One region of the Arthrobacter sp. P1_D4 genome, then DNA from elsewhere that is predicted to be linked to it. Evidence: riboswitches for the same ligand, from Rfam matches in the RefSeq annotation. Region 1 holds a riboswitch; each other region holds the start of a gene.

Region 1 (7,145 bases):
GTCGATCAGCACCCCGGAAGGCCGCGGATCCTGCGGCTGCTGCAGGCGGGCGGTCTCGGTGCGCTGGCGGGCCCCCGCGGTGGGGTCACCGAAGGTCGAGCGGACGACGTCGAGGGCGGAACCCGGGGCACTGGCCGGCGCGACGGCGACGGCGGCATAGCTTTCGGCACCGGCCACGAGCGACTGTGCGTAGGCCCGGATTTCCTGGGCAAGCTTGGCGATGGATGTGCCGGCTGCAGCCGCGGTTTCCTCGTCGATGCCCATGTACAGCACGAAGCCGCGGGCGACGTTGTCGCTGGGGGCCGGACGGACCGGGCTGCCGGCACCCGGGGCGATCACCGGGGTGGGTGCCGTGGCGGGGGCGGGGGGGACGGCACGGAGCTGGCCGTAGGAGTCAGGGTTGTAGCCCTGCGCTGCATATCCGGGGGCGGGGAAGCTGCCCGCGGATCCGGCGGGGGCGAACGCGGAGCGCCCGCCAAAGCCCTGGCGGATCCCTGAGGCCTGGCCGGCCTTGCTGGCGTTACGGACGGAGATGTGGACGTATCCGGATGCAACTGACATGGAATGCTTACCTCAATGTGAATGGCCGTCATCGCGGCTCGAATGCTTCTTTCCCCGCAATGAAATTGGGGAGGGGCGCCCGACTCTGGGCTTGGGGGCGAATGCCTAGAAACCTTTAGGGGTGTAAAAGTTAGGCGTGCATTCGACAACAGCGCATCTCGGTACCAGCGGGTGTGCTGATCCAGGAAGCTGCGGCTGCAGGTGCTGTTGAGTTCTTGTTCACAATTGAAGTGTGCAACGTAACAATGTAAACGTGCAAGTAACAATGGACCCCAGGTTCCATGCCGGCCAGCCACGGTTGCGATGCCGGCCGCGGCGGTTCAGTTCGACTGGCCGGTGGCTGTCGCCGCGACCAGCATGACGGAGGCCGCCGTGTAGCCGGAACCGTCCTTGGCCGCCACGATCCGCACCGTCCCGCCCGCGACGATGTCCGCGACGCTCAGCTGCGTGCCCGTGCCGCCGGCCTGCTGGCGCCGCTGTTGCAGATTACTCACCACCACGTCGCTGCCCAGCGCATAGCTGCGCGTGAAACCGTCGCTGCTCTTGACCGTCACGGAGGACGAGCTGACCTCGCTCACTGTGCCCAACTGCTCGGCCATCGTGGTGTATGCGCTTCCTTGCAGCACCACGTATTCGGCGTGCACTGCCGCGGAAAGCCCGCTGCCCATGCCACCGGCAGCGAAGTGGCCGGGACCGCCCTGCCCCGGCATGCCGCCGCCCGCGAAACCACCTTGCGCGGAACCGTCTTGTGCTGAACCTGGCACGCCTGGGGCGACACCCTGGCCGCCGGGTCCGCCGGCTGCCGCCCCGCCGGCCGCACCGGTGGCTGCCGTTGCGCTTGAGGTGAGGGCATAGACGCCGGCCCCGGCGCCGACGGCCAGGACTGCGGCGGCGCCGGCGACGGCGAGCCCCCGCTTGAGGGTCCAGGGCTTCGCCGCCGAGGCCGTCTTGGCGGAAGTTCCCGGCGCGCCCCAGCCTGTGGCTGCGGCGGGGACAGGTTCCTGCCGGGGCATGCCCCAGGCAGGTTCCGATGCCGGAACCTTCCAAACCGGAAGCGCGCCCCAGCCCCCGGCAGCGCCTGCTTCCGGCCGCCCGGCCTCGGCGTGCCCGCCGCCGGTGCGTCCGGCGTCAGCCTGTCCGGCGTCAGCGTGTCCGGCATCGGCGTGCCCGGTTTGGACTGTTCCGCCGTCGGTGTGTCCGGCGCCGGACTGCCAGGCAGTACGGGGTGTGGTTACGGGCGCGGGCGCCGCTGGCGCGCCGGTGGTGGGCGTGGGGGCGGGTACAGGGGCTGACTCGGGGGCTGCTCCGGAACCGGCTCCGGGATGCTGACCGCTCATGGTATTTCTCCTTTAGGGTGCGGATCGGTGTTCACCCCAGCGTGGTGAGCGATCCTGTGCTTGGGCTGTGCGGGCCGACAGCCCGGCCTGTGACGTTGCCGGACGGGAAGGGCGGATTGAACATGGCCGTTGCGGCCCGTACGATCCCGCAACGGCATCCAGCTCGCTAGGCTGGGATTCACAGGTGCCGCACAGGGTCCCCAAAGCCCCGCCTAACCGGCAGATCGGAGAGTTGTCCCCATGGCCACTTCGCACTCCATGACCAACAACCTTCCCCAGCTCACGCATCCGGACGGCTCCCCCATCCGCGCCCTCGTGGTGGATGACGAGCCCAGCCTCTCCGAGCTCATGAGCATGGGGCTGCGGATGGCCGGCTGGTCCGTGGCCGTGGCCGAGGACGGGCCCGGAGCCGTCCGGCTCGCCAAGGAGTTCCGCCCCGACGTGCTGGTGCTGGACGTGATGTTGCCCGGGTTCGACGGCGTCGAACTGCTGAACAGGATCCGCGCGTTCGCGCCTGAGGTGCCGGCGCTGTTCCTCACCGCCAAGGATGCCGTTCAGGACCGCATCACCGGACTGGCGGCCGGCGGCGATGACTACGTCACCAAGCCGTTCAGCATGGAAGAGGTGCTGCTGCGCCTGCACCGGCTGGTCCAGCGCTCCGGAGTGGCCGCGATGGACACCGCCGAACTCGTGGTGGGAGACCTCGTGCTCAACGTCGACACCCGCGAAGTCACCCGGGCCGGTGAGGAAATGCACCTGACCGCCACGCAGTTCGAGCTGCTGCGCTACCTCATGGAAAACCCGAAACGGGTCATCAGCAAGGCCCAGATCCTGGACCGTGTCTGGGACTACGACTTCGGCGGCCAGGCGAACATCGTGGAACTGTACATTTCCTACCTCCGCAAGAAGGTCGACGCCAACCACGCTCCCATGATCCACACGGTGCGCGGAGCCGGGTACGTCCTGAAACCGGCGGACTGATCCGTGCCCTCACTTTCCGGCATGACCCGCGTCCCCGGACGCGACTGGCGCAACCCGTCGACGTGGCATTTGCGCACCCGGCTGGTCCTGGTCGCCATGGCGCTGCTCGTGGCCATCTGCGGCGCTGTGGGCTTGTTCAGCTACGCCTCCATGGACCTCTTCCTCACCCGGCAGCTCGACACCCAGCTGGACCAGGCCTCCCACCGTTCGAGCGAGTTCGGCCGGCCCTCCTCGGACGATTCGGGCAGGCGCCCCGACCCCCTCGAAGCCCGGGGACAGGGCGTCGGGACGCTTAACGCACGGATAGTCGACGGCGAAGTCAGCAGGGCCGGATTCCTGGCCGGGGACGGCGCGGTCAAGAGCCTCTCCCCCTCCGACAACAAGGTTCTCCTGGCCCTGACCCCGAGCGGCGTGTCCGTGGACCGCAGCCTTTCGGCCGGCGCCTACCGGCTCACGGCCGCGCGTACACCGTACGGCGACGTGATTGTGACCGGACTCCCGCTGGCTGAAAAACAAAACACCTTGGCCTCCCTGGTCTGGACCATGGTGGTGGTGTCCGCAGGCGGGCTCGTGCTGATCGGGCTCGCCGGCACGGCCCTGATCCGGCGGACCATGAAGCCGCTGGAACAGCTCTCCGAGGTCGCCACCAACGTCTCCCGTCTCCCGCTGGACGCCGGCGAGGTGGCGCTCGGGGTCCGCGTCCCGACGTCGGCTGCCCATCCCGGAACGGAAGTGGGCAGCGTGGGCTACGCGCTGAACAAGATGCTGGACAACGTCTCCAACGCTCTCGAGGCGCGGCAGGAGAGTGAGATGAAGGTCCGGCAGTTCGTCGCCGACGCCTCGCACGAGCTCCGCACCCCGCTGACGGCCATCCGCGGCTACACGGAGCTGATGCGGATGACCGAGCATTTCACCCCCGACGGCGAGAGGTCCCTCGCCCGTGTGCAAAGCCAGTCCGAGCGGATGACCACGCTCGTGGAGGACCTGCTGCTGCTGGCGCGCCTGGACGAGGGGCAGCCGCTCAAAATCTCCGACGTCGACCTCACCCAGCTGGCCATCGAGACGGTCAGCGATGAGAAAGTCATGGCCCCGGACCGCATCTGGCAGCTGGAACTTCCGGACGAGCCCGTGGTGGTGCGCGGTGATGCGACCCAGCTTCACCAGGTCCTCGCCAACCTGCTGTCCAATGCGCGCAAGCACACGGAACCCGGGACCAAGGTGGTCACGGGCGTTATGCGCTCGGCTGACGGCAGTGCCGTGGTCACCGTGACAGACAACGGCAGCGGCATCGCCCCGGAATTTATCGGCCGGGTCTTCGCCCGTTTCGCCCGGGCCGACGCCTCGCGCACCAATCCGGCGTCGAACCCCGCAGCCGTCCCCGCCGATTCTGCCGTCGCGACGGCGAGGGTCGGGTCCGGGGCTCCCGCACGCTCGTCCTCCGGCGCCGTTTCCGGCAGCCGCGGAGGTCACGGCACGGCGACCGCCGCGCCGACGTCCGAGGGCACCAGCGGGTTGGGCCTGTCCATTGTCCAGTCGATCGTGGAGGCCCACGGAGGAACAGTCGAGGTCACGTCCCGGCCGGGCCGCACGGAGTTCGCCGTGCGGCTGCCCGCCGCGCGGCCGCCGGCTTAACCGGAACGGCCGCCGTCGGCGCAAACGGCCCGGACCGGCCGGCCCGTGAACCCGGCGCAACCCGACACCCCGGCACTGTGACTCCTGTTACCAAAATGTGACTTAAGCGGCCAGGTCCTGTAGCGTCGTTAGCGTGCGCCGCCATCGGTGCCGCATATCCGGACGGACGCCAAACTCTGCCGCTTCCCGGATTCCGCTGGACCAGGCAGAGGCGGGGGACCCAGAGTTCCCGGGCATTCTGCTTTCATGCGCCCTCGGGGTGAAGCCGACACGTGATGTTCCGTGCGGCCGGATGACCTCATCCGAACCCGACAGCTAACTCCGCCGGCGTTGAGAGGCCACCATGACTGAATTCCAGGTACAAACACGCCCTGACGGCGGTTCGCATTCCCGCTCAGTTGGCGCAGCCAAGTCGCGCCACCGCGCCGAACCGGTCAAGCAGGCATCCGCCCTGTCGCGGTTCGCCGCCGGGCTCGGTGTAACCGGCCGCCGTGCCGCCGTCGTCACCGCCGCGTGCGCACTGCTGCTGGGTGGCGGCGCCGCCAGCCAGGCGGCAGAGCCGGGCGCCCACACGGCGAATGTTGCGAGCCAGGCGGCCACGATCGCCGACCCGCTGGCCAAGCTCAACTTCGAGCGGGTCCAGGTGGCTGGGCCGGGCGCTCCAGCGGAAAAGAACGTGGCTCCCCAGATCTCGGAGGTTAAGGCAGCCGAAGCGCTGATCCCTGCCCCAGCTGCTGCCGCGCCGGCAGCAGCGGCAGCCCCCGCACCTGCTCCGGTTCCCGCGGCAGCCCCCGCTCCCGCTCCGGTTCCCGCGGCAGCTCCCGCTCCCGCTCCGGCACCGGCAGCCGCTCCGGCCCCCGCACCGGCACCCGCACCGGTCGCAATCGACGACCCCGCCGGCGCGCAGGCCTACGCCGCGTCCCAGCTGGGAAGCTATGGCTGGGCACCCGGCCAGATGCAGTGCCTGCACAAGCTGTGGACCAAGGAATCCGACTGGAAGACCACCGCCACGAACGCCAGCAGCGGCGCCTACGGCGTGGTCCAGTCCCTGCCCGCCTCGAAGATGGCGAGCGCCGGCGCCGATTACATGACCAACTACCGGACCCAGATCAACTGGGGTCTGAACTACGTCAAGTCGCGCTACGGCTCCCCCTGCGGCGCCCTGAACTTCCACTACGCACACAACTGGTACTAAACCGGCCCTAACCAGCCCACGTGGATCCGGGGCCTCCTTGCGTCTCCACTGCGGGACCGGCCCGGGCGGGCCAGACTTCCACAGCCCCCGCACAGCTTGACCCTAAAGCCTTCATATGGGCCGCCGGGAAAGTTGAGCCATGACATTCACAGACCAGGCCACAGGAACCCTGCCCCGCTCCACGGCGACGCCGGCCGGCCCGGCGGCCCCCGAGGCACCCTCGGGGCTTGCGCTGGCCGGCGCACCCGTCCCGGGCCCGATCGCCGGGGCGCTGACCGGCCCCGGCGGCCGGCGCACGGCCATTGATACGCGCGCCAGCACGCCCCTGCTGGACGTCACCATCCCGGTCTTCAACGAGGAACGGGACCTCGAGGCCTGCCTGCGCCGGCTCCACGCGTACCTGCTCGGCGCCTTCCCGCATTCCTTCCGGATCACCGTGGCGGACAACGCCAGCACCGACGAAACGCTCAAGGCCGCGGAACGGGTAGCCCGCGAGCTGCGCGAAGTGACGGTGGTCCATATGGCAGAAAAGGGCCGCGGAAACGCGCTTCGCAAGGTGTGGCTGGCTTCGCCGTCACCGGTCCTGGCGTACATGGATGTGGATCTCTCCACTGATCTGGCGGCCCTCGGCCCGCTCCTTGCCCCGCTCATTTCCGGGCACTCCGACCTGGCGATCGGGACGCGGCTGACCCGCAACTCCCGCGTGGTCCGCGGACCCAAACGGGAATTCATCTCGCGCAGCTACAACTTCCTGCTCCAGGCCCTCATGGGCGCCCACTTCAGTGACGCGCAGTGCGGCTTCAAGGCGATCCGGGCGGACGTGGCCCGGCAACTGCTTCCGCACACGCTGGACAACGCCTGGTTCTTCGACACCGAGCTGCTGGTCCTGGCAGAAAAGTGCGGCCTGCGCGTCCACGAAGTCCCAGTGGACTGGACCGACGACCCGGATTCCAGCGTGGACATCGTCCAGACGGCCCTCGCGGACTTGCGCGGCATGGCACGGTTGAGTCGGGACCTGGTCTCGGGCCGGATCCCGGTTCCCGACCTGCGCGCGGCCCTCGCCCGCGGACCGCTGCCGGCCGCCTCACGGGCCCAGGAACAAAGCCCCGGCGGAAGCCTCTTCGGACAGCTCGTCCGCTTCGGCAGCATCGGGGTGGCCTCCACCCTGGCCTACCTGGCGATCTTCCTGCTCTGCCGCGGGTTCATGGACCCGCAGCTGGCAAACTTCCTCGCGTTGCTCACCACCGCCGTGGCCAACACTGCGGCCAACCGGCGCTTCACGTTCGGCATCCAGGGCAGCAGCCAGGCGGCTCGCCACCATTTCGAGGGGTTGCTGGTCTTCGGCATCGGGCTGGCCCTGACCTCGGGCGCACTCGCCGTCGTTCACGCCGCGTCGGGAGCGGCACCGGACCGCTGGCTTGAACTGCTCACGGTCACCG
Region 2 (7,145 bases), on a different contig from region 1:
GGTGGTACTCCGGGTCCCGGGCGTTGGTCCGCATGCGCGTCTCCCACTTGCCGTATTTCTGCTGGGCAAATTTGGCCGACATGCCGCCCGTGGTGCCGGCCGAGTCGCCGCTGACCGTGGCCACGCCATTGGCAACCGACCAGGCCTGCGGGCTCCTGACACCGTTGCCGGCATGTCCGGATCCCTTGAAGACGCTCCACTTGGTGGAGTCGGGGGCGCCGGCCTTGGAGAACTCGTCGCCCGCGACAACCGCACCCCAGCCCCGTGCCGTGGCGGCCTGGGCAGCGACGGGCGCCGTTACCGCCGTCGGCGCCGGAGCGGCTGCCGCTTGGGCGCCAGCTGCCGGAGCAACAGGCGCGGCGGCCCGTGCAGGTGCCCCAAGGGCTCCGGAAGCCGCATCGGCTCCGGGAGCCGCAGGTGGGCCGGCGGTACCGGTGGCAGGCTTGGGGGCCGAGGGGACCGCCGGCTTCGGCGCTGCGGCCACCGGGGCCGTGGCCTTCGCGGCAGGATGCGCGGCCTGGGTTGCCGCCGAGGACGTGGAGTCCGCAGCGGAATGCGCGGCCCCGGTGGCCGGTGAAACTGCTGCGGCGCCCGTCGCGGGTCCGGCGCTGCAGCCGGTCAGGGACAGTGCGCCCAGGCTCAGAGCAATCGCTACTTTGTTCAGCTGTGGTGCCGTGGAGCGTGCCTTCGGCCGTGCATCTTTGAACGTTGATTTATTGAACAGCGGTGTTTTATTGAACAACGGACCCCTCCGGGCTTTCGTGGCTGGCACGCACAACCGACGCTGCCAGGGCGGCGGATAATGCGGGAAGTTTCATCCGGCCCCTGCCGCAAGGCAGGGGCGAGCAGACGCCGAACGGCGCAACGGGGCCCTGCAAAGGGGCGGTCCGGGGCCCTGCATTCGGGCCGGGCCTCGCGGCCAGCGGCCAACGTTACCGGACCGTTACCTCGGCCCGCAAACCTCCCGGATGCATGACGTTCCGCACGCCGCCTCCGCCCGGGGTGCCGCGCTACACGCAGCTGGGCTGATATGCCGGGTTGCCCGGGCGGCCGGCCGGCTGACGAAGAGCGTCGGACACGAGACGCTGGGTGACGGGGTCGTTGGGCGCCTGGTCATGGTCAATCACGTCTGCCGGGCACTTGTCCTGGATGGTGATATTGGTGACCTGCTGGGCCGGGCCGGCGAGGAACTGGCTGGGGTAGGGCGTCACCACCTCGTCGTGCGTTGTGGAGATCACCGTGTAGGCCGGACCGGGAACCGTGTCGCCAATGGAGTTGAGCTCGGTGAGGAACGGAGAACCAGCCTGCTGGTCGGCGCAGGCCTGGCAATTCGACCCTCCCACTGAGGTGGCCGGCGGAACGGCGTCCGGTGTCGGCGTGATGAGCCCGCGGGTTCCGTGGTTGGACGGGGCGATGCCCACAAGGTGGTTCACCTTGTCCGCGCCTCCAAGGAATCCGAGGTAGTAGCGCGGCATCATGCCGCCCTGGCTGTGGCCCACGAGATTAACTTTCCTGGCACCCGTCGAGGCCAGTACCTTCTCGACAAACGGGGCGAGCTGACGGGCTGAGTCTGCCACCGGGCCGGTGGCGTCGACGCCGTTGGTCGCACCGTAGTTCAGCGCGAAAACGCAGTAGCCCTGGCTCTTTAGCGCCGGCGACATCGTCGCCCAGTTCTTCGCCATGTTCTCGAAGGTTCCCGGCACCAGGACCACCGGGTAGGGGTGGGCTGCCGAGGGCTTGCAGGACCAGTCATTCGCGCCGGGCGGCGAAACGTCAATGGTGTCGGCCTGGGCCGCCGGCACACCCATCAGGGATGCGCCAAGCAGCGCCAAGGTCGCAGCTGCCAGCGTTGCGAATGCTGCGGGCGTTTTCGGGCATGGCACGGATTACCTCTTCGGTTGGACGCGTCATCTGTGACGGTCTGTGGGAATGGAAGTGAGGTAGGGATCAGCCCCCGTTGTGATCCGACTCACGTCTCTCAATTCACGCTAGGGAAGGTGCTCCGCGGATCGCTCCAACATGCACGTTTGTGCATGCATTTTTCGACGGCAATGGTAAATGGTGACAGTTGGGGTCGCGTGGGGAGACTGCTGCACAGTTGTGCAGGTACGGGCATGCCGCCCGCCGTCGCCTCCGGCCACCTCACTCTCCGGTCACCTCACTCTCCGGGCGGGAAATCGTAGGAGGCGTGGATCGTCGCCGGCGCGGTGCCGTAGGACAGGACGATCTCGTCGTGCGCCTTGAACGGGAGGTCCCGGATCCCGGCGTCGAACTTCCGGCCGTTCACGTAAACGGTCCAGCCTTCCAGTGAACCCCCACCGGTGCCGGGGGCGCCGGTGCCACCGAGGACGCCCCACTCCGTCAGGAGCTGCCCGAGGGTGAAGGCCTGGCCGGCGGTGGGTGACTCGATGTGGACCACGCCCGTGGTGTCGTGGGTGTGCAGTGCTGAGATGCCGTTGGCCCTGTGGTCAGCTCCGGCGGTGATGCCGATATTTGCCGGCACCGCGATGGGCTTGCCTTCCTTCAGCACGTCCAGATGTGCGTGATAGTGGTCCACGTTGCCCTCCGCCGTCAGCACCGTGAGGCCGGCCTGGGTGATCCGGCCGGGCGCCCCCGTGATGTCTAAAGCAAAATCAGGGGCCGGCGCCGCGGATGCCGCAGGTGACTCAGGCGACGGTGCGGTAGATGGCGCAGGGGCGGCGCACCCTGCCACCCCCAGCGTCATGGCGGAAAGTGCGATGGCGAGTGTCAGCTTGGTGTGCATGGTTGCGTAAACCGCTTTCGATCGGAGGCTTGCCAGTTCAGTCTAGGCAGATGGTCCGGGCCCGCCGCCCAGGACGGCTTGGCACCGCGTTTCCGCCGGGAGCCGCGAGGGGAAAGAATGGGCAGGTGAGTGATGCCGGCGAATTCATCGACCTCTCGCTGCAGCGCGAAGCTTCCGGGCGCCGCGCTGAGCAGCTTCAGGCGCGGCTGGAAACGGAGCCGGCGGGCAGCGGCCTCCGGTTCTACGGCACGTCCGTGGGCGCCGTGCGCGGCACGGTCCGGGATGCCGGCCGCCGCTATCCCGGGCTGTCCCGCGATGAGGTCACTTTGCTGAGTTCCGAACTGTGGGGCTCCGGGCCCGGAGGCTCCGGCCGGGGGCCTGCGCCGGTTTTCGAGCGCCGGCTGGCCGCCGTGGTCCTGCTCCAGGCCAACGTGAAGCTGCTGACCAACTCCGACCTCACCCGGCTGGAGGGCTTCATCCGGCAGGCGCGGGTGCGGGACCTTGTGGATCCGCTCGCCGTCGACGTCGTCGGACCCCTGGTGGACGGACTCGATGTTCTGGCCAGGGTGCGGGCCGACAGCGTGCTGGACCGGTGGGTGCGCGAGCCCGATGCCTGGCTGCGCCGGGCCGCGCTTCTCTCGCCGTTGCTGGCGCTGCGCGCGGGCGCGGGGGACTGGGGCAGGTTCGTCCGGCACGCCAACGCGGTGCTCGGCGAACCGGGCGGCATGTTCGACGCCGACGGCACGGCTGTCCGGGATGCCGTCTCCCGGGTCCTGGCAGAGATGGCAAAGCGGAGGCCGGAGCTGCAATTCACATCCGTTGGAGAATGACGATCCGAACCTTCGCCGCCGGCTCGGCTTTGGTCCGGGCATGTAGACCTTCGGACTGTCAGGCCGTCGGACCCCCCGGATCGCCCTGCTCGACGGCGCTGCCGGAATTTCCGGACTTGCCGCCAGCATTTGCCGGGACCGCGAAAGTCCTCGCCGCCCGTGACCCGGCGACTGCGCTCGCGGCTATGGTGACAAGCGCTCCCACCAGCAGGGCCGCGGCCTCGCCTGGGAGCAGGACCTGAAGCTGCGTGCCGATGCTCGCCGCAGCCACCGGTACGCCAAGCTGCGCCGCTGACAACACCGCCAGCGACAGCGGGAGTCCCAGGAAAGCCAGGTCGGCGTGCGCCAGCAGGGCCCCGGCCCCCAGCAACAGGCCGAGGGCCATCATGTCCGGGTGCCCGGCCAGGTCCTTGAGCGTCAGCGATGCACCCAGCCACACGAAGAAGAGCGGACCCAGGAAGCCGTCGCTGAGCGCGAACAGTTGCCGGGCCAGCCGCCGCGGTTCGCCGACCGCAGCCATCACCAGGCCGAAAGAAAAGCCTGCCATCATCACAGACACATTGCTCCACGTCGCGACACCGGCCAGGGTGAAGAGCACGGCCAGCTGGATCCGTAGCTCCAGGGCAAACTTGCGGCTTTCCGAGAGCCGGTGCACGCGCCGACGGATTCCCTGGCGCTCCAGCCAGCGCAAGCCGACAAAGAGCACTACCGCGCACCCGGTCACCGCGAGGACACCCAGCGCCGCCTGGACTGCGTGGGGCGGATCCACCAGGAGCGGCAACGCCACAATGCAGGCTGTGTCGGCAATTGCCACCTGCGCTGTCATAGCGACGACATCTGGCCCGCCGAGGCGCAGGGAATCGACGATTGGAAGCACCAGGGCTGCCGACGAGGACGCCAGCAGCACGACGTAGAGGGGAGCATGTCCAGTCCCGAACAGCAGTCCGATGCCGGTTCCGACCACCACCGCTGCCGCTGCGGCCACCATCGCCCGGCGGGAGCCTTTGCCGAGGGCGCCACGGATGTGCGGATCCCGCACGGGAACGTGGGTGCCTGCCACGAACATCATCAGCGCAAACCCGATATTGGCCAGCAGGGTGAACGTCGGGTCCGCGGGGTCCACCAGGGCCAGCCCTGAGCGCCCGATCGCGATGCCGGCCAGCAGCTCACCCAGCATGACAGGCAAGTGCCAGCGCGCCGGCAGGGCCAGCAGGGGGCCAGCCAGGGCGATGACGGCGATCAGCGCCAGGGACAGGAAGGTCACGGTTCGCGGCGGCCGGCCGGCGCCGGGCCTGACCGCCGTTCCACCACCGCGTAGGCCTTGCCGTCCAGGAAGGCCCAGTCGTTGACAACCATGTACCCGAGCGCGTCCACCCGGTCATTGAGGATGTGCTCGTCGAAACCCCCGTCGCGCGGTTCCGCGTCCCAGGTGCTCACGTGGACGTCCCCGCCGTCGAGGATCAGCAGCTCGGTGTTGACGTCGAAATCCTCTTGGGGCTGAGTGCTCAACTGGCAGATGGCGACACAATGGCTGTTCATTTTCGGGCCTCCGCTTCCGGTGGTGCTGATGGCATCATCCTATGTTCGGAAACGGCGCCGCCCTATGGGCAAAATTGCGGCCCGGCATCATGGCTCCGTTACCTGAATGTGACTTTCGGGTGCGGTTCGCGCTACGGTTAATGAGTGCCTGTTGTCTCCGATACGGGCGCTCCCCAGCCGATTGCCTAACTCTGCCGCGGCCCGGGGGTAACTCGCATCAACGTCCGGCAGAGACGGGGAAACCACTTTTGACCTGCTGATATGCAGGTCTTGGGGTGAAGCCGCACAGTGCCCGCAACGACGGGCCCGGGAGTGCGGCCGGGTGCCTCCCATCCGAATCCGACAGCTCACCTCGCAGGCATTGGGAGAGGCTACATTTTTCATGACTTCAGTCAATACTTTTGCGCGCCATGCCGCCGTCCTCGCCGCCGCATCCGGCCTGGTCCTGACCAGCGGAATGGCGGCCAACGCCGCCACCGCCCCCGTGCAGCGTGACTCTGCTCCGGCGTCGAACGTCGACATCGCCGGACAGGTCAGTGCCCCCGTCAGTGCCGATTCAAACGTCAAGATCAGCTTCGATCGCCCCGCAGTGGATTCTGTTGCCGCGCCGGTCATCGAACAGCCCGTCGCGCCGGCTCCGGCTCCCACTGCAGCCCCGGCGGCGGCGGCCAAGGCTCCGGCCAAGCCGGTCATCCAGGTGCAGGCCGCTCCGGCAGCAGCTCCGGCAGCAGCGCCGGCCGCGGCGCCCGCGGGCGGACGCAACGCCATCATGCTCTCGGCCGCCTACAGCCAGGTGGGCATCACCCAGGACTGCACTGCCATGGTGGAAAAGGCCCTTGGCGCCGCGGGTAAGCCCGTTGGCGACATCGGTCCCCGCGCGTTCCTTGGCCTTGGAACCGTTGTAGCGACGCCGCAGCCCGGTGACATGGTGGTCCAGTCCGGCCACGTCGGCATCTACGCCGGCAACGGCCAGGTGGTCAGTGGCGGCATGAACGGCAAGAACCAGACCATGGTCCACCCGCTGTCCTGGCTCACCGCGACCGGCGGCGTGACGTTCGTCCGCGCCTAAGCCGCACGGCCCCGACCCGGGGCCAGACAGTCCGGAAAGACCGGCGGTCGAGTTCCCTTGGGGGCAACTCGACCGCCGGTCTTTCCTGTCTCCGCATTCGGGGGTCCGGGATCCCGATGGCATAGCTTTCCCCGGCGCAGGGTCCTCAGGGATTCCCGCTGCCCATGAGCGGAAGCGTCAATTTCATGACGGTTCCCTCGCCGCCCGTCGCGGCCACCTCGACGGTGCCCCCGGCCGCGACGGCAATCTCCCGGACCAGGGCCAGGCCGATGCCAAAGCTCCGCTGTCCCTGTGAGGTGCCGGTGCCGGCCGTCCGCACGAACCGGTCAAAGATCCGGGCCTGATCGACGCCGGTGATTCCGGTCCCGGAGTCCGCCACCGTGATCACGGCGCGCTTCTGCTCGATTGAGGTCGTGATGGACACGCGGCCGCCCGCAGGCGTGTGGGCCAGCGCGTTGTCCGCCAGGGCCAGCACGGCACGCCGCAGCGCATTCGTCTCGATCCGGGCCAGCGGCCGGGCAGCGGCAGAGAATTCCAGGCGCACCTGCCGCTGCTCTGCCACCTGCTGGAGGCTGCCGGCGACGCTGGCGGCAGCGTCGGCGAGGTCGGCAGGGGGCGCGGAGCGGTCCGGGGCCTCCGCGGTTGCCGCGAGGAGCAGTTCGTTGACAATCCCTGTCAGCGTCGCGGCGTCCTCCCGGATCCGGGCCAGGTCGTGGCTTTGCCTGGAGCCGGGCACAGTGTTGCGCTGGGCCAGCTGGATCCTGGTGTCCAGGATGGTCAATGGCGTGCGCAATTCGTGGCTGGCGTCCTGGACGAAACGCCGCTCCCTTGCCAGGGCATCACTGAGGGGACGAATCGCGCTGCGCGCGCTGAGCCACCCGACGATGCCGGCCAGCAGGATTCCCGCTACCCCGGCGATGATCATGGCTTCGAGGACATCCTT
Region 3 (7,145 bases), on a different contig from region 1:
CGGGGGTCTTTCGGAATGCTGGGGTTCGTGCTTAGGCGCCGACGCGGATGAAGACCGGGCCGGAGCCGACGTTGACGCTGTACAGCGCGGTGGTGCCGCCGTTCCAGCCGCCGTGCACTGCCATGCCGTTGCCTACGTAGACCGCGATGTGAGCCATGCCCACGCCGCCGTTCTGGTAGTAGGCGAGGTCGCCCGGGCGTGCCTCGGCGGCGCTCACGGTGCGGCCCAGGGACAGGTAACCTGCCGGCCAGCCGTGGTAGTGGATGCCGGCCGCGGCCAGGGCGTTGGTGGCGAGGGCGGTGCAGTCCTGCGCCACGCCGATCTGTGCGTAGGCAGCAGCGGCGATGGTCGCGCCTGCGCCGCTTCCGATGCCCGCGGGGGCCTGGGCAGCGACGCCGCCGCTGACGCCAAGCTCGGTGCCGCCGGCGCGGGTGGCTGTAGCCGTGGCCGTGGCGTCCTGGACCTTCACGACGGGCTTGGGAGCCTCGACGACGGGAGCCGGCGTGGTGGTCACGGCGGGCTTCTCGTAGGAGATCGCGATGGTGGAAGCGGCCGAGATGGTGGCCGGAGCTGCGGACTGGACTTCCAGGGCCGAAGCGGAGGTGGATTCGCGCTGAACATTGGTTTCAGCAGCGTTGGCTGCGATTCCGCTGGTCAGGACCAGACCGGAAGCTGCGGCGATGACCGCGGCCTGACGGCCCATGCCGCCGGCGTTGTCGCCGACAGCCTTAGCAATTACAGCCAGCGAGTTGGTCTTGGTGACCTCGGCGCGGTGCCGTGCAACGTTTGCACGAGTAGTCATTAAGTTCTCTCTTTCGTGATCCTTGGACCGCGCGCTTTCGGGCACGGACTGAGGACGCTCCGGCATCTTGGGGGTACGCCGGATCGCCCCGAAATGGGTTACTTAGCGAAGGGTGTACTGCGAAGACGCGCCAAAAGCGGAAACTGCATGCTGTCCGGGCTCGGTAGCGATTGAGCCTGCGGAACGTGATCCAATCCGGGCGCCGGCAAGGGCGGCACGTGATGTGGATTCCAGCGGGCTCGACAGAGCCTCGCCGGTGCGCATGCGCGCAGAATTATGGCGTGAAGACACGAAAGTAGCCTCTCCCAATGCCTACGAGGTGAGCTGTCGGATTCGGATGGGAGTCACCCGGCCGCGCTGCTTCCTGGGAAGCTTTGCGACTTAACCCCAAGGCCTTCTTTCGAAGGCCAAAATTGGTTCCCCCGCCCCTGCCAGACGATGTAATGCGAACGGACCTTGAGCGGTGGCAGAGCTAGGCAATCCACTCAAGAGCGCCAACTTCGGAAAAGTTGGCGTGCTTCAAACCCTACAGCAGTCCTGATCCAATGTCACATTCAGATCACGGCGTGTCACAGGAAGTTGAGAGCAGCCCATCGTCTTTTTAGAGCCAGCCGAGCGGGTCAACGACATCGCCGTTGACCATCACTTCAAAGTGGAGGTGGCAGCCCGTGGAGGCGCCGGTGGTTCCGCTCATGGCGACGACGTCACCGCGGGAAACCTTCTGGCCGACCTTGACCGAAGCCGAGGACAGGTGGTTGTACGTGGTCTCCAGGCCGTTGCCGTGATCGATGACCACGCGGTTCCCCCCGCCGAAGGGATGCCAGCCGTTGAACGTCACGGTGCCGCTGGCGGCCGCGTGGACCGCCGTGCCGCACTGGGCGGCGAAATCCTGGCCGCGGTGGAACTCCCCCGCGCCCCCGGTAATGGGGCTGACACGGTAGCCGAAGGGCGAGGCCGTGACCAGCTGGTCGAGCGGCGCACCCAGGGTGCCGGCCGATGCCGCGCGGGTGATCGTGCCCACAGACTGGGCGCTCAGCAGCTGCTTGAGTTTCCCGTCCGGATCGCCCTTCGTGGTGACGGCCGTGCGGTTGAAGTCGACCTTGGCGGCGGCGGCAGCGGTGACATCCGGCTGCACGGCGGCGGAGAGCGCGCCGGATCCGCCCGGATTCGAAGCCATCACCGGGCTCGTGACGGGGACCGTCACGGTAAGAACCAGACCAGTTGCGGCCAGTGCGATCCCGGCCTTCTGCCCGACTCCGCTTGCCGCGGCAAAGTCCGTGACCTGGCGGAACGGACTGCGACGGCGACGGCGTTCATCGCGGTGCACGTCCCGCGGGCGTTCGGCCGTGTGTGCGACGACGGGACGCGGCTCCGGAGCGGGACCGGTCGCGCGGCGACGGCCCCTGGCGGTCTGGGTGGTCAAGAAGGGTTCCTCTCTGGATGGCCTGCGAAGTTAGCTGTCGGATTCGGGTCAGAGAGATCAAAGACCCGGTCCGCCGTTGCAGGCAGCCACGCACAGAGGCATCCCTAGGGGATCCTTCGGTGGAAGCTGCTTGCCGCTGACGGACTTCACCCCAAGGCTGCCGAAGTAGCAGCCGAAAGTGGTTCCCCCGCCCCTGCCAGGAGGTAGTTCTGCGACTGATCCGCTGGCAGGGCTCGGCTTCGGATCAGGTAACGCTTTGGTATCGGTACTGGGCACTAACTATAGGCGATTAAGCCGCCCGGTAATAAATCCGTAACCGCAATTGTGGACAACTCGTGGGTCGTCCCATGACCGGCGCGTAGTGGCTGGTCAGGCGACTGTTACAAAGACGTGCGCGGCAACCTCGGGCGGCAGCTCCAGGGCACCTTCGATATCGGGGACGCGGACCGAGATGTACTCCCCCACCCGCTCCAGCGAGACCAGCGCGCCAGGCCTGATTCCGCCCTCGTCGAGCTGGGCCAGAAGCTCCGGCTCGACCTGGATCGGCTCCGCGAGCCGGTTGACCGTAACCCGGGAAGTTACCCCGTAGCCGGCCATGGCCTCCAGCAGGTTCACGGGCCTGTCCACGGGGGCGCCGTTGGGCACGCCGCCAAGATCCGCAAGCCCCGGAATAGGGTTTCCGTAAGGCGAGACTGTCGGGTGGTTGAGCATCTCGAAGATTCTTCGCTCGACGCGTTCGCTCATGACATGTTCCCAGCGGCACGCTTCCTCGTGGACGTAGGCCCAGTCGAGCCCGATCACGTCCGCGAGGAGGCGTTCGGCCAGACGATGCTTGCGCATGACACCGATTGCACGTTTCCGTCCGATTTCCGTCAGTTCAAGGTGCCTGTCGCCGGAAACAACCACCAGCCCGTCGCGCTCCATCCGGCCGATCGTCTGGGACACAGTGGGGCCGGAGTGGCGGAGCCGTTCGGCGATGCGGGCGCGGAGGGCAACGATGTTTTCTTCTTCAAGTTCCAGAATGGTCCGAAGATACATCTCCGTAGTATCGATCAGATCCGTCATTCAGCTCAGCTCCTCGAGCGCAGTCCTAGCGTCATTCCCACCGTACCGCGTGCGGGCTGCATGCAGGATGCGCCCAGGCGGGAACCGCCGTACGTTCGCATGCCAGCCTAGCCTATTTTGAATTACTCCGGATAATCTTTCGATCGACCTGAAGCTATTGTCCCAGCCCCAGCCGGCCGGCCGTCCCGGCGTCTCAATGACCGGACTATGACAGGCCTTTTTCTGTATCGCCGGGAGCTGTCAGGCAAAATAAGACAGGCAGAATGAAGAGGGGTGTCCGTGGTAGCCATCCCTGCCCGCCACCTCCCAGCCACGCTACGAACCAGCCGAAAATTGGAGCCACTGTGAGCGACACCAGCATCACGATCCCCGCCAACCTCCTGCCCAAGGACGGACGGTTCGGCGCCGGCCCGTCCAAAGTCCGGCCGGAACAGATGGACGCCCTGGCCGCGGCATCGTCGAAGCTGCTGGGGACCTCCCACCGCCAGGCGCCCGTGAAGAACCTGGTCGGCTCGGTGCGCAGCGGCCTCAGCGAATTCTTCCGGGCACCGGAAGGCTATGAAGTGGTGCTGGGCGTCGGCGGATCTACCGCGTTCTGGGACATTGCCAGCTTCGGGCTCGTGGAGAACAAGGCGCAGCACCTGTCCTTCGGCGAGTTCGGCTCGAAGTTCGCTTCCGCCACCAACAAGGCGCCGTTCCTTGCCGAGTCCTCCATCATCAAGGCCGAACCCGGCACCCGCCCCACCGCCCGGGCGGAGGCCGGCGTCGACGTCTATGCGTGGCCGCAGAACGAGACCTCAACCGGCGTTGCCGCCCCCGTCCAGCGGGTGGCCGGCGCCGACGAGGGGTCGTTGGTGCTCGTGGACGCGACCTCGGCCGCGGGCGGGCTGGACGTGGACGTGGCGGAGTCGGACGTGTACTACTTCGCGCCGCAGAAGAACTTCGCGTCCGACGGCGGCCTGTGGCTGGGCCTGTTCTCCCCGGCCGCGCTGGAACGGGCGGCACGGATCAAGGCCGGCAACCGCTGGATTCCCGACTTCCTTGACCTCCAGACGGCGATCGACAATTCCAGGCTGAACCAGACCTACAACACCCCCGCGCTGGCCACCCTGGTGACCCTGGACGCCCAGGTGCAGTGGCTCAACGCCAACGGCGGCCTGGACTTCGCCGCCGGCCGGACCGCGGATTCTGCCGGCCGCATCTACGGCTGGGCCGAAGCGTCCGAATACGCCACGCCGTTCGTGGCCAAGGCCGAGGACCGCTCGAACGTGATCGCCACGATCGACTTCGATGACTCGATCGACGCCGCGGCCATCGCCAAGGTGCTCCGCGCCAACGGCGTCGTCGACACCGAGCCGTACCGCAAGCTGGGCCGCAACCAGCTGCGCATCGCCACCTTCGTGGCGATCGAGCCCGACGATGTCTCGGCACTGCTCGAGTGCATCGATTTCGTCGTGGCGGAACTGAAGAAGTAGCCCTGCGTCCGGCGTCGTCACGGCCCCTGAGGACCTAGGCCGTGACGGCGCCGTCGTCGTTTCAGGTCCGTCCGCCCTGCTATGCCTACGGCCGCGGGTCCCTGCCGGCACCGGCCGCGCCGGTCCGGCTTTCGACGCGGAAGTACCGCAGCCCGTGGGCGCGGCGGTTGAAGTGGAGCCGCAGGTGCTTCGCGCGGATGATCCACGCCAGCCCGATCAGGGCCGCCAGCAGGCCGGCGCCCGCCGCGACCGCCATGGACCAGCGGGGGCCGGCGGTGTTTGCCACCCAGCCGACGAACGGTGCCCCGAGGGGAGTTCCGCCCATGAAGATCGCCATGTAGAGGGCCATCACCCGGCCCCGCATTACGGGCTCTGTGGTGGTCTGGACGTACCCGTTTGCGCTCGTCATCATGGTGATCGCGAACAGCCCCACGGGCACAAGTGCGACGCCGTACCAGAAGTAGTTCGGGGCCATCGCTGCGATGCCCGAGGTCACGCCGAAGGCGGCGGCCGCCCCGAAGATGACCCGCAGCCGTGGCTTGCCGCGCCCGGCGGACAGCAGGGCCCCGGCGACGGATCCGATGGCCATGATCGAATTCATCAGGCCGAAGGCCCCCGCGTCCAGGCCGAATTCGGTCCCCACCATGGCCGCGATGAACAGGGCGAAATTCAGCCCCAGGGTTCCCACGATGAAGATCGCCACCAGCACCACGACCAAATCCGGACGGTACCTCACATAGCGCAGCCCCTCCCGGATCCTGCCCCTGCCCGCCGGTGCCCGCGGCAGCCGGCGCAGCGACGACGACGGGATTTTCGCCAGGCTCAGCAACAGGGGCACAAAGGTGAGCGTATTAATGAGGAAGACCCAGCCGGGCCCGACGACGGCCGTGAGCACGCCGGCGACGGCCGGACCGATCATCCGGGCAACATTGAAGGACGCGCTGTTCAGGGCCACGGCGTTGGGGAGGTAGTCGTCCTGGACCAGTTCCGAGACGAAGGTTTGCCGGACGGGGGCGTCCAGGGCGGAAACCACCCCGAGCATCAGGGCGAAGGCATAGACGTGCCAGAGCTGCGCCGCGCCCGTGACCACCAGGATGCCCAGCCCCGCGCTCAGCAGCGCCATGGCGGACTGCGTCAGCACCAGGAGCCGCTTGCGGTTGAACCGGTCGGCGACCAGTCCGGCCACGGGTGCCAGGAAGAGTTGCGGGCCCAGCTGCAGGGCCATCGTGATTCCCACCGCCCCGGCATCGTGCGCCGTCAGGTGGGCGAACACCAGCCAGTCCTGGGCGGTGCGCTGCATCCAGGTGCCAACGTTGGAAATAAGGGCGCCGACGAACCAGATCCGGTAGTTCAGGATGTGCAGGGATTTGAACGTGGACATCAGCCCCAGCCCTCCCCAGACACGCTCCCGGACGCTTCCAACCGCTAGTCGGCCTCGCCCGTTGAGCGTTCCCGCTCGGCGTCGTCGGCGTCGGCGTCGGTGTCGGCGGTGTCAGCGTCGTCGGCGTCGTCGTCGTCAGCGTCATCCTGCTGGTCGGCGTCGGACGCCTGCGACGGCGCTTCGGGACCGGACGGCGCCTCGGCAGCCTCGTCAGCCTGCGCGTCTTCCGGCCGGACCCGTTCGGCCCACGGAACCCAGGCCGGTGCCAGGATGGAGTCCTCGGAGGGCAGAAGGCCAAGTTCGTCCACCGTGACCACCTTGGAGCGCGAGTTGCGTGTCAGCACGGCGTACCACTGCCACCCCAGGTATCCGGGGAGCCTGGATTCGAACAGGTGGGTCACCAGGCGGTCGCCCTCGCTCCGGGCGCCGATGTGCTCGCCGATCTGCTCGGCGGGGGCAATGCCCTCCACCGCGGTGCGGGCGACGTCGACGGCTGCGGCCAGGAAGGCGTCAGGCTTGCCGGTGCGCCAGACGGGCACGCCGGCGCGCGGACGGATTCCCTGCTTGGGGCCGGTTGCTTTAGCCCCGGCGGGCGCTGCGGTTCCGGCATCCGGCGCCGGCAACTGATCAGGTTCCTGAGTCATCAAAAGCCTTATACGTCCAGCTCGTCGGCAACCTTACGGAGGGCCGCTGCGATCGCCTTGCCCTTGTTGCCTTCCGGGTACTTGCCCGCGGACAGGGTCCCGGACAGGTTATCCAGCACGCTGACGAGGTCCTGGACCAGCGGGGCAAGGTCCCTGGCGCTGGGCCGCTTTGCCTTGGCGATGGACGGCGTCTTGTCCAGCACGCGCAGGCCCAGGGCCTGGGCACCCTTGCGTCCGTCGGCTACACCAAATTCAACACGCGTGCCGGCCTTGAGCTCCGTAATGCCTTCGGGCAGCGCGGACTTGGGCAGGAAGACTTCCTGGCCGTCCTCGCCCGCGAGGAATCCGAAGCCTT

The links. Region 1 has a riboswitch for cyclic di-AMP ahead of AC1D0A_RS14215 (aggregation-promoting factor C-terminal-like domain-containing protein). Riboswitches for the same ligand answer to the same signal wherever they lie in the genome.
Region 2: another riboswitch for cyclic di-AMP. It lies ahead of AC1D0A_RS05070 (hypothetical protein); the one in region 1 lies ahead of AC1D0A_RS14215 (aggregation-promoting factor C-terminal-like domain-containing protein).
Region 3: another riboswitch for cyclic di-AMP. It lies ahead of AC1D0A_RS18375 (M23 family metallopeptidase); the one in region 1 lies ahead of AC1D0A_RS14215 (aggregation-promoting factor C-terminal-like domain-containing protein).

What each region holds. Positions count from the first base shown of each region.
Region 1 is NZ_JBFUAU010000013.1:181,735-188,879, reverse strand. Features, by position in the region: gene AC1D0A_RS14235 (winged helix-turn-helix domain-containing protein) at 1-561, opposite strand, end outside; gene AC1D0A_RS14230 (hypothetical protein) at 882-1,898, opposite strand; gene AC1D0A_RS14225 (response regulator transcription factor) at 2,139-2,879, shown strand; gene AC1D0A_RS14220 (sensor histidine kinase) at 2,901-4,511, shown strand; cyclic di-AMP (ydaO/yuaA leader) riboswitch at 4,696-4,855, shown strand; gene AC1D0A_RS14215 (aggregation-promoting factor C-terminal-like domain-containing protein) at 4,855-5,706, shown strand; gene AC1D0A_RS14210 (bifunctional glycosyltransferase family 2/GtrA family protein) at 5,846-7,145, shown strand, end outside.
Region 2 is NZ_JBFUAU010000003.1:167,907-175,051, forward strand. Features, by position in the region: gene AC1D0A_RS05040 (glycoside hydrolase family 16 protein) at 1-742, opposite strand, end outside; gene AC1D0A_RS05045 (esterase/lipase family protein) at 1,011-1,808, opposite strand; gene AC1D0A_RS05050 (hypothetical protein) at 2,159-2,764, opposite strand; gene AC1D0A_RS05055 (DNA alkylation repair protein) at 2,890-3,594, shown strand; gene AC1D0A_RS05060 (cation:proton antiporter) at 3,653-4,858, opposite strand; gene AC1D0A_RS05065 (hypothetical protein) at 4,855-5,103, opposite strand; cyclic di-AMP (ydaO/yuaA leader) riboswitch at 5,306-5,508, shown strand; gene AC1D0A_RS05070 (hypothetical protein) at 5,516-6,202, shown strand; gene AC1D0A_RS05075 (sensor histidine kinase) at 6,348-7,145, opposite strand, start outside.
Region 3 is NZ_JBFUAU010000020.1:20,019-27,163, reverse strand. Features, by position in the region: gene AC1D0A_RS18380 (NlpC/P60 family protein) at 32-802, opposite strand; cyclic di-AMP (ydaO/yuaA leader) riboswitch at 1,098-1,267, opposite strand; gene AC1D0A_RS18375 (M23 family metallopeptidase) at 1,404-2,225, opposite strand; cyclic di-AMP (ydaO/yuaA leader) riboswitch at 2,230-2,444, opposite strand; gene AC1D0A_RS18370 (iron-dependent transcriptional repressor DtxR) at 2,595-3,290, opposite strand; gene serC (phosphoserine transaminase) at 3,635-4,765, shown strand; gene AC1D0A_RS18360 (MFS transporter) at 4,851-6,146, opposite strand; gene AC1D0A_RS18355 (DUF3027 domain-containing protein) at 6,191-6,790, opposite strand; gene AC1D0A_RS18350 (cold-shock protein) at 6,799-7,145, opposite strand, start outside.